Regions from separate parts of the Bradyrhizobium quebecense genome, predicted to be linked through region 1. Evidence: predicted binding sites of a transcription regulator. Region 1 holds the regulator's gene; each other region holds the start of a gene.
The links. Region 1 encodes PhoB, which activates phosphate uptake and scavenging genes when phosphate is short. Its sites were predicted from a motif close to TGTCATNNANCTGTCAT; they were not measured.

Region 1 (2,198 bases):
TCATCGAAGAGCGCGCGGTGCTGACGATCGCCCGCCGCCAGCCGATGGCGATCGACCTGCGTGAAATCGTCAGCGCGATGCGCGTGGCCACCGACCTCGAGCGGATCGGCGACCTCGCCAAGAACATGGGCAAGCGCGTCGCGGCGCTGGAAAGCGATTTCCAGCCGCTGAAGCTGATCCGCGGCCTGGAGCACATGACCGACCTCGTGCTGTCGCAGGTCAAGTCGGTGCTCGACGCCTATGCCGCGCACGATCTGCCGGCGGCGATGAACGTCTGGAAGGGCGACGAGGAGGTCGATGCGATCTGCACCTCGCTGTTCCGCGAGCTCTTGACCTACATGATGGAGGATCCGCGCAACATCTCGTTCTGCATCCATCTGATGTTCTGCGCCAAGAACATCGAGCGGATCGGCGATCACGCCACCAACATCGCCGAAACCGTGTTCTACATGATCGAGGGCCAGCAGATCACCGACAAGCGCCCGAAGGGCGACATGACCAACTTTGCCACCACGGTGCCGGGTACCTAGGACATGATCCGCAGGCGCGGGGCCGGATTGTCTTCACGACAAGTCGTCTCCGCGGGGATTATGGTCAGGAAAGTAAGCGTTTCGGTTTGCGTCTGGGCAACGGATCACCACAGAGAGAGAATTTAAACCGATGAGCGCACGCATTCTGGTAGTCGAAGACGAGGAAGCGCTGACGACACTGTTGCGCTACAACCTCGATGCGGAAGGCTACGATGTCGAAACGGTCGGGCGCGGCGACGATGCCGACACCCGCCTGAAGGAGCGCGTTCCCGACCTCGTGGTACTGGACTGGATGCTGCCGGGCCTGTCCGGCATCGAGCTGTGCCGCCGCCTGCGGGCGCGTCCCGAGACCAAGCAGCTTCCGATCATCATGCTGACCGCGCGCGGCGAGGAGAGCGAGCGCGTGCGCGGGCTTGCCACCGGCGCCGACGACTACATCGTCAAGCCGTTCTCGGTGCCGGAATTGCTGGCACGGGTGAAGGGCCTGCTGCGCCGCGCGAGCCCGGAGCGGCTTGCAACCGTGCTGACCTACGGCGACATCGAGCTCGATCGCGAGAAGCGCCGCGTGGCGCGCTCGGGACGTCCGATCGATCTCGGTCCGACCGAGTATCGGCTGCTCGAATTCTTCCTCGAGCATCCCGGCCGCGTGTTCAGCCGCGAGCAGCTGCTCGACAGCGTCTGGGGCCGCGACATCTATATCGATGAGCGTACCGTCGACGTGCACATCGGCCGCCTGCGCAAGCTGCTCAATCCGGGCCGCGAGCAGGATCCGATCCGCACCGTGCGCGGCGCCGGTTATGCGCTCGACGACCGGTTTGCCAAGGCCGAGCCGCAGCCGTAAGGCTTGCACGGCAACCTCAAGCCACAACACGGCGTTGTCCCGGCTTTCGCCGGGACGACGCTGGTGGATACTTCCGCGCTACGATCACACAAAAAAATCCCCGCTTTCGCGGGGATTTGTTTTTGCAGTCCAGGCAGTTTCCCGAGTGCTACTTGATCTGTGGCTTCGCCGACGGCCGGCGGCGATCGTTGGCGGGCTGGTAGGCAACGCGCGAGTGATGCGCGCAATAGGGCAGGCCGGCGAGCGCCTTGCCGCCGCAGAAGAAGAATTCCGGGCTCGAGGGATCGCCGACCGGCCAGTGGCAGGTGGCCTCGTTGAGCTCGAGCAGCGACAGCCGCTGGCTCATCGGCACCACGTTGTCGAAGGAGATCGGATCGGGCTCCATCTCGACCTCGAAGGCGTGCGCAAGCGCGGTGTTGCCGCGCGAGACCGGGCGCGCCACCCGCATCATGTGCTGGGCGGGGCGGGCCTTGCGCTGCCGCGGCGCGGCCGTGGAGGGGGCCTTGGCGCGGCCGGAGAGGCCGAGCCGATGCACTTTGCCGATCACGGCGTTTCGCGTCACATTGCCAAGTTCCGCCGCGATCTGGCTGGCCGAGAGGCCGGATTCCCAGAGCTTCTTCAGCTGCTCGACGCGATCGTCGGACCAGGTCAATACAGTCATCGCATTCTTCCTTTCGCATGGCGCCGGCCACTCATCGGAGCGGCGCTGCGAGCCAATCTGGACAAATATCCCTGCGGCCAGAATCCCTTAGCCCTCGCCGGGCACGGTGTTGCGCCCGAACGTTTACACGAGACACGAAGGCTACTTAGAGGGTCCAGTACTGCCG
Region 2 (2,198 bases), 1.0 Mb from region 1:
AGCGGCCCGATGCGCATCGGCGTGCCGCTGGTCGACATCACGACCGGCCTCTACGCGGCGATCGGCATCCTGATGGCGCTGTCGGAGCGGCAGCGCTCGGGGCTCGGCCAGTTCATCGAGACCACGCTGTACGAGACCGGGCTTGCGATCATGCATCCGCACACCGCGAACTATTTCATGCATGGCAAGCCACCGTCGCTCACCGGCAACGAGCATCCCAACCTCGTGCCTTACGCGATCTTCCCGACCAAGACCGACAATATCTTCATCGGCGTCGGCAATGACGGCACCTTCCGCAAGCTCGCCAAGGAGATCGGCAAGCCGGAGCTCGGCACCGATCCGCGCTTTGCCCGCAACAAGGACCGCATCGCCAACCGCGATGCGCTGCGGGCCGAGCTTGCCGCGGTGTTCAGCCAGCACGAGGCCGAGCCGCTGTGCAACCGGCTGCTCGCCGCCGGCCTGCCGGCCGGCCCCGTGCAGAAGATCGACCAGGCGCTGACCAACCCGCACACGATCCATCGCGGCGACGTCATCGAGAAGGATTGGTACAAGGGCGTCGCCTCGCCGATCCGGCTCGAACGGACCAAGCCGAGCCTGCGCCGCACGCCACCGAAGTTCAGCCAGCACGCTGCGGAAGTACTCGGCGAGTTCGGCTACTCCAAGGACGAGATCAACGGCCTGGTCGACAAGGGCGTGGTCTGCGGTCCCCAGCGCAAGCGCTAACAGCGTATTCGAAGCAAAGCCCGTCCCGCACGTGATGCGGGATGGGCACCGTTCACATCAAGCCAACACATCGCCCCTGCGGTGCAACGTCGCGTCCGGCGTTGCACCGCACGCACGCGGGCGGCGTTCTCCGCCTTTTTTAGCGCTTCCCTTCGCTTCGGCTTCCCCCGTACCATGGCTTTCGTTTATACGGTCATTTGAACGTCATCCGGCGCTGATAACGCGCCCAACGAAAGATGGTGTTCCAACCGGAGGGGCTTTTGATGGTTTTCAGACGACTCGGCGCTGCTGCGGCAGCTGCTGCCACGCTTGTATTCGCGTCGCCTGCGTTCGCGGTGACGGAGATTCAGTGGTGGCACGCGATGACCGGCGCCAACAACGACGTCATCGTCAAGCTGGCCAACGACTTCAACGCCTCGCAATCCGACTACAAGGTGATCCCGACTTACAAGGGCGGCTACGCCGACACCATGAACGCCGGCATCGCCGCATTCCGCGCCGGCAACGCGCCGCACATCATGCAGGTGTTCGAGGTCGGCACCGCAACGATGATGGCCGCCACCGGCGCCGTCAAACCGGTCTACAAGCTGATGGCCGATGCCGGCGAGAAGTTCGATCCGAGCGTCTATCTGCCCGCGATCACCGGCTACTACTCGACCTCGAAGGGTGAGATGCTGTCGTTCCCCTTCAACTCGTCGTCGACCGTGATGTGGGTCAATCTCGACGCGCTGAAGAAGGCCAACATCGCGGAGATTCCGAAGACCTGGCCGCAAGTGTTCGAGGACGCCAAGAAACTGAAGGCGGCCGGCTACACCACCTGCGGCTTCTCCGGCTCGTGGGTCACCTGGGTCAATCTCGAGCAGCTCTCGGCCTGGCACAACGTGCCGCTCGCCAGCAAGGCCAACGGCTTCGACGGCTTCGACACCGTGCTCGAATTCAACGGCCCGCTGCAGGTCAAGCATCTCGAGAACTTGGTCGAGTTACAGAAGGACAAGACCTACGACTATGCCGGCCGCACCAACACCGGTGAAGGCCGCTTCACCGCGGGTGAATGCCCGATCTACCTGACCTCGTCGGCCTTCTTCGGCAACGTCAAGGCGCAGGCCAAGTTCAACTTCACCGCCGCGCCGATGCCCTATTATCCCGACGCCAAGGGCGCACCGCAGAACTCGATCATCGGCGGCGCCTCGCTCTGGGTGATGGGCGGCAAGTCGGCCGAGGAATACAAGGGCGTGGCCAAGTTCCTGACCTTCCTCTCGGACACTGACCGCCAGATCTGGATCCACAAGGCCTCGGGCTATCTGCCGATCACCAAGGCAGCCTACGCCAAGGCCAAGGAAGAGGGCTTCTACAAGGACCAGCCCTATCTGGAGACCCCGCTGCTCGAACTCACTAACAAGGAGCCGACCGAGAATTCCCGCGGTCTGCGCCTCGGCAACATGGTGCAGCTCCGCGACATGTGGTCGGAGGAGATC
Region 3 (2,198 bases), 1.6 Mb from region 1:
GGCCGCCGGCATTGATGTGGAGCGCGGCGCGGCCCTGTTCGGCGTCGAGCGCGCCGATGTCGCGGCCTGAGGTCCGCAGCGAGGTCTCGACCAAGGCACCGTCAACCAGCGCGCGTCCGCCCTCGATGAAAATGTCCGTCACGATACGGTGCTCCGTTATTTATTCCGTGATTGGGATACGGCCTCGGCCTCGTACTTGTCGAGAAATTCCTCGACCGCGAGCGTGCGGAAGTCGGGCAGGACACGACGAAGTGTTTCGTGATCCCAGTCCCACCACGCGAGGGCTGTGAGGCGATCCGCTGCTGTCTCGGAGAAGCGCCGCTTGACCGGACGCGCCGGATTACCGGCAACGATGGTGTAGGCGGGCACATCCTTGGTCACGATCGCGCCTGCAGCGACGACAGCGCCGGTTCCGACGTTCCGGCCCGGCAGCAGGATCGCACCGTGACCGATCCAGACATCATGGCCGATATGCACGCGATGCGCACGTCGCCAGTTGAAGAAGTCGGTGTCGTCGCTCTCGCCGGGAAAATAGGCGCTGGCGCGGTAAGTGAAATGCGCCTGCGTCGCGCGATGCATCGGGTGGTTGCCGGGATTGATGCGGGTCATCGCCGCGATCGAGCAGAACTTGCCGATCGAGGTGTAGGTGATCTGGCTGTCGTTCACGACGTAGGAATATTCATCCATGCTGACTTCAAGCAGGATGGTGCGCGCGCCGACTTCGGTATATTTGCCGAGCTTGCTCTCGCGCACCGACGCAGTCGGGTCGATCGTCGGCACAACCGAGAGTGTTTTTCCGGCCATCAGGGCCTCCGCAAATTTTGCAAATCGTTGGCTTCCGGGGAGATGCGGGCTCGTCATCGGGACGCTTGATGACAACATCATGACGTTGCGATGACGTCAAACGAACGGCAGAGGAGGGGTGTGGACGATCGCCGCACTGCAATGTCACGTCACATAACTGTCAAGCACCGGGGATAGCGATGGCCCAACGCGACGCGGTTGGAGCATTGCATGCTGGTGGTGGAAGGTTTGACGTGCCGGTTCGGCACAAAGGCCGCAGTCGATAACGCATCCTTTTCGATCGCGCCGGGCAGCTTCGTCGGCGTGATCGGCCGCTCCGGTGCCGGCAAGTCGACATTGCTGCGGATGATCAACCGTCTCGCCGATCCGACCTCCGGCCGTATCCTGTTCGAAGGCACTGACGTGACGGCGTTGCGCGGCAAGGCGCTGCGGCAGTGGCGGGCGCGCTCGGCGATGATCTTCCAGCAATTCAATCTCGTCGGCCGCCTCGACGTGCTGACCAACGTGCTGATGGGACGGCTTGCCCAGATCCCGTCCTGGCGTTCGCTGGCGCAGGTCTGGCCGGAGCAGGACAGGGTGCTTGCGCTGTCCGCTCTCGAGCAGTTCGACATCGCCCAGCTCGCGGCGCAGCGCGCCGACCAGCTCTCCGGCGGCCAGCAGCAACGGGTCGCGATTGCCCGCGCGCTGGTGCAGGAGCCCGACATCATTCTTGCCGACGAGCCGATCGCTTCGCTCGATCCGCGCAACACCAAGATCGTGATGGATGCGCTGCTGCGCATCAACAAGCATTTCGGCATCACGGTGCTCTGCAACCTGCATTCCCTCGACCTGGCGCGAACCTATTGCGATCGCCTGATCGGCATGGCGGCGGGTCGCGTGGTGTTCGACGGCGCCCCCGCGGCGCTGACCGACCATATTGCCCGCGAGCTCTATGACCTCGAGGCCAATGACGTCATGGGCGCGGCACCGCTGCCCGAGCCCGATGGCGCAACTGCTCCGGCGCTCGGCACCGCAGCCGCGGCCTGAGCGGCGCATTTTCGAAAAACAGGGCAACCGGGCATTTCGCCCGGCCAACAGGCGTAACTACCAAAGAGGGGTAACATGATCACTCGTCGCATCATTCTGGCCGGCGCCGCTGCGCTGGCATTTGCAGGATCGGCTTCGGCCGAGGACTGGAAGACCAAGTATCCGGAGATTACCTTCGCGGTGATTCCCGCCGAAAACGGGTCCGGCGTTACCGAGCGCTACGGCCCGCTCACCGAATATCTGTCGAAGGAACTCGGCATCAAGGTGACCCTGCGCGTCGCCAACGACTACGCAGCCGTCATCGAGGGCCAGCGCGCCGGCAACATCCACATCGGTTACTACGGCCCGGCGTCGTTCGCCCGCGCCCG
Region 4 (2,198 bases), 3.6 Mb from region 1:
CAGTTCGGCGGCCAGCGCCGGGGTCGCGGCCATCACCGCCCGGCTCGGCCTGTGGAACCAGCGCAGTGCCCGCCACACCCAGGCTTCCGGGACAGGCGTCCGTGCCGAGACGTATTCGGGGAAGCGGGTGTGGAAGCTCGTCGTGAACGGCAGGCCGCGCCTACGGCAATAGCGGCGGACCGACAGCCCGATCGGGCCTTCGGTCGCGATATGGATGCTGTCGGGCTTGGCCGCCTCGATCAGGCTGGCGACCTTGGCCTGGTACGGCAGCGCCAGCCGGAGATCGCGATAGCTCGGCATCGCGAAGGTGCGGAACTCGTCCGGCGTCAGGAAGCTCACCTCGACGCCGAGCGATTTCGCCGCCTGTGCCATCATGGTCAGCGTGCGGACAACCCCGTTGACCTGGGGATGCCACGCATCGGTCGCGACCAGGATATGCGTCATGCAGCGCGTGCCGTCACTCGCGGAACTGGCGCGATCCGGCGCACCGGGTCGGTCCAGGTGATGATCTCGAAATGGCCGTCCTCGTGCTCGGCGAGCGCCGTGCAGCTCTCCACCCAGTCGCCGCAATTCATGTAGCGGATGCCGTGCTCGTCATGAATCGTCGCGTAATGGATGTGGCCGCAGATCACGCCGTCGCAGCCGTGACGCCGCGCCTCGCCGGCCAGCGTCGCCTCGAACGCGCCGATATAGTTCACCGCCTTCTTGACCTTCAGCTTGGCCCATTGCGACAGCGACCAGTACGGTACGCCGAACATCTTGCGGAAGAAGTTGACGAAGCGATTCATCTGGATCGCGAAGTCGTAGGCCTTGTCGCCGAGATGGGCGAGCCAGCGCGCGTTCTGCACCACGAGATCGAAGATGTCGCCGTGGATCACGAGGTAGCGCTTGCCGTCGGCGCCGGTGTGAACGGTGTTCTCCACCACGTCGATGCCGCCGAAATGCGTGCCGTAATATTTGCGCAGGAACTCGTCGTGGTTGCCCGGGACGTAGATCACCTTGGCGCCCTTGCGCGCCTTGCGCAGCATCTTCTGCACGAAATCATTGTGGGTCTGCGGCCAGTACCAGTTCGACTTCAGCGCCCAGCCGTCAACGATATCACCAACGAGGTAGATCGTGTCGGCATCGTGGGAGCGGAGGAAGTCCAGCAGGCGGTCGGCTTGCGAACCGCGGGCTCCGAGATGAACATCGGAGATAAACAAAGTGCGAAAGCGCCGCTCTGGGCTTTCTTCACTCAAGGAGTCACTTCCCATGCCTGTGCACCTAACAGATTCCTGTGACAAGGCGATGACGACCCCCGCGACCCAAGGCCTCACTAACAGTTAACGAGAATCAGCAGCACGCCCCTCCAGTGCGGATAACAGCGGCGTGCGACAATCTGGCGACATGGATGGACGCGGCTGAGCGGAACAGGCGTTGTGTTGCCTGCATATCGCGGCGGAACAACGCGCATTTGAGCAACGAATGCGTAGCCCGGATGAAGCCGCGGAGCTTTCAATAATACTTGTGGAAGTGATGCACCGGTCCATGGCCGTGCCCGACGGCGAAGCGATCCGCCTGCGCGATCGCATCGGTGATCCAGGCCTTGGCGTTGCGCACGGCGGTCTCCATGCCTTCGCCTTTCGCCAGTCCGGCGGCGATCGCCGATGACAGCGAGCAGCCGGTGCCGTGCGTGTTCGATGTCGCAATGCGCGGCGCCGCGAGCGCGATGCTGCGCGCGCCATCGATCAGATAGTCGATGCTCTCGGCGCCGTGCCCGTGGCCGCCCTTGACCAGCACCGCGCGACATCCCATCGCCAGCAATTGCCGGCCCTGTCGCGCGACGTCGGCCTCGCTCGATGCGACCGGTTCGTTCAGCAGCGCCGCCGCTTCCGGCAAGTTCGGCGTGATCAGCGAGGCCAGTGGAAACAGCATGATCTTCAGCGCATCGACCGCCTCGGCAGCCAGCAGCCGATCGCCCGAGGTTGCGACCATCACCGGATCGAGCACGACATGGCGCGGCGCCCAGCGCTTCAGCCCGTCGGCAATCGCCGCGATGGTCTCGGCCTGCGCCACCATGCCGATCTTCACCGCGCCGACGTCGAGGTCGGAGAACACCGCATCGATCTGGGCCGTGACGAACGAAGCGGGCACCGGATGGATGCCGCTGACCCCGGTGGTGTTCTGCGGCGTCAGCGCCGTGATGGCGGAGGCGCCAT

Region 2: ugpB (sn-glycerol-3-phosphate ABC transporter substrate-binding protein UgpB) is a predicted target of PhoB. The motif match lies at 915-931, and genes of this name have one in related genera.
Region 3: phnC (phosphonate ABC transporter ATP-binding protein) is a predicted target of PhoB. The motif match lies at 873-889, and genes of this name have one in related genera.
Region 4: HU230_RS20175 (UDP-2,3-diacylglucosamine diphosphatase) is a predicted target of PhoB. The motif match lies at 1,277-1,293, and genes of this name have one in related genera.

What each region holds. Positions count from the first base shown of each region.
Region 1 covers NZ_CP088022.1:7,789,115-7,791,312, forward strand. The annotation lists gene phoU (phosphate signaling complex protein PhoU) at 1-530, shown strand, start outside; gene phoB (phosphate regulon transcriptional regulator PhoB) at 661-1,371, shown strand; gene HU230_RS37250 (GcrA family cell cycle regulator) at 1,520-2,032, opposite strand.
Region 2 covers NZ_CP088022.1:6,780,512-6,782,709, forward strand. The annotation lists gene HU230_RS32585 (CaiB/BaiF CoA transferase family protein) at 1-723, shown strand, start outside; gene ugpB (sn-glycerol-3-phosphate ABC transporter substrate-binding protein UgpB) at 987-2,198, shown strand, end outside.
Region 3 covers NZ_CP088022.1:619,880-622,077, forward strand. The annotation lists gene HU230_RS03095 (alpha-D-ribose 1-methylphosphonate 5-triphosphate diphosphatase) at 1-142, opposite strand, end outside; gene HU230_RS03100 (LbetaH domain-containing protein) at 157-804, opposite strand; gene phnC (phosphonate ABC transporter ATP-binding protein) at 1,015-1,830, shown strand; gene phnD (phosphonate ABC transporter substrate-binding protein) at 1,906-2,198, shown strand, end outside.
Region 4 covers NZ_CP088022.1:4,144,719-4,146,916, forward strand. The annotation lists gene HU230_RS20170 (glycosyltransferase family 4 protein) at 1-444, opposite strand, end outside; gene HU230_RS20175 (UDP-2,3-diacylglucosamine diphosphatase) at 441-1,253, opposite strand; gene thiD (bifunctional hydroxymethylpyrimidine kinase/phosphomethylpyrimidine kinase) at 1,495-2,198, opposite strand, start outside.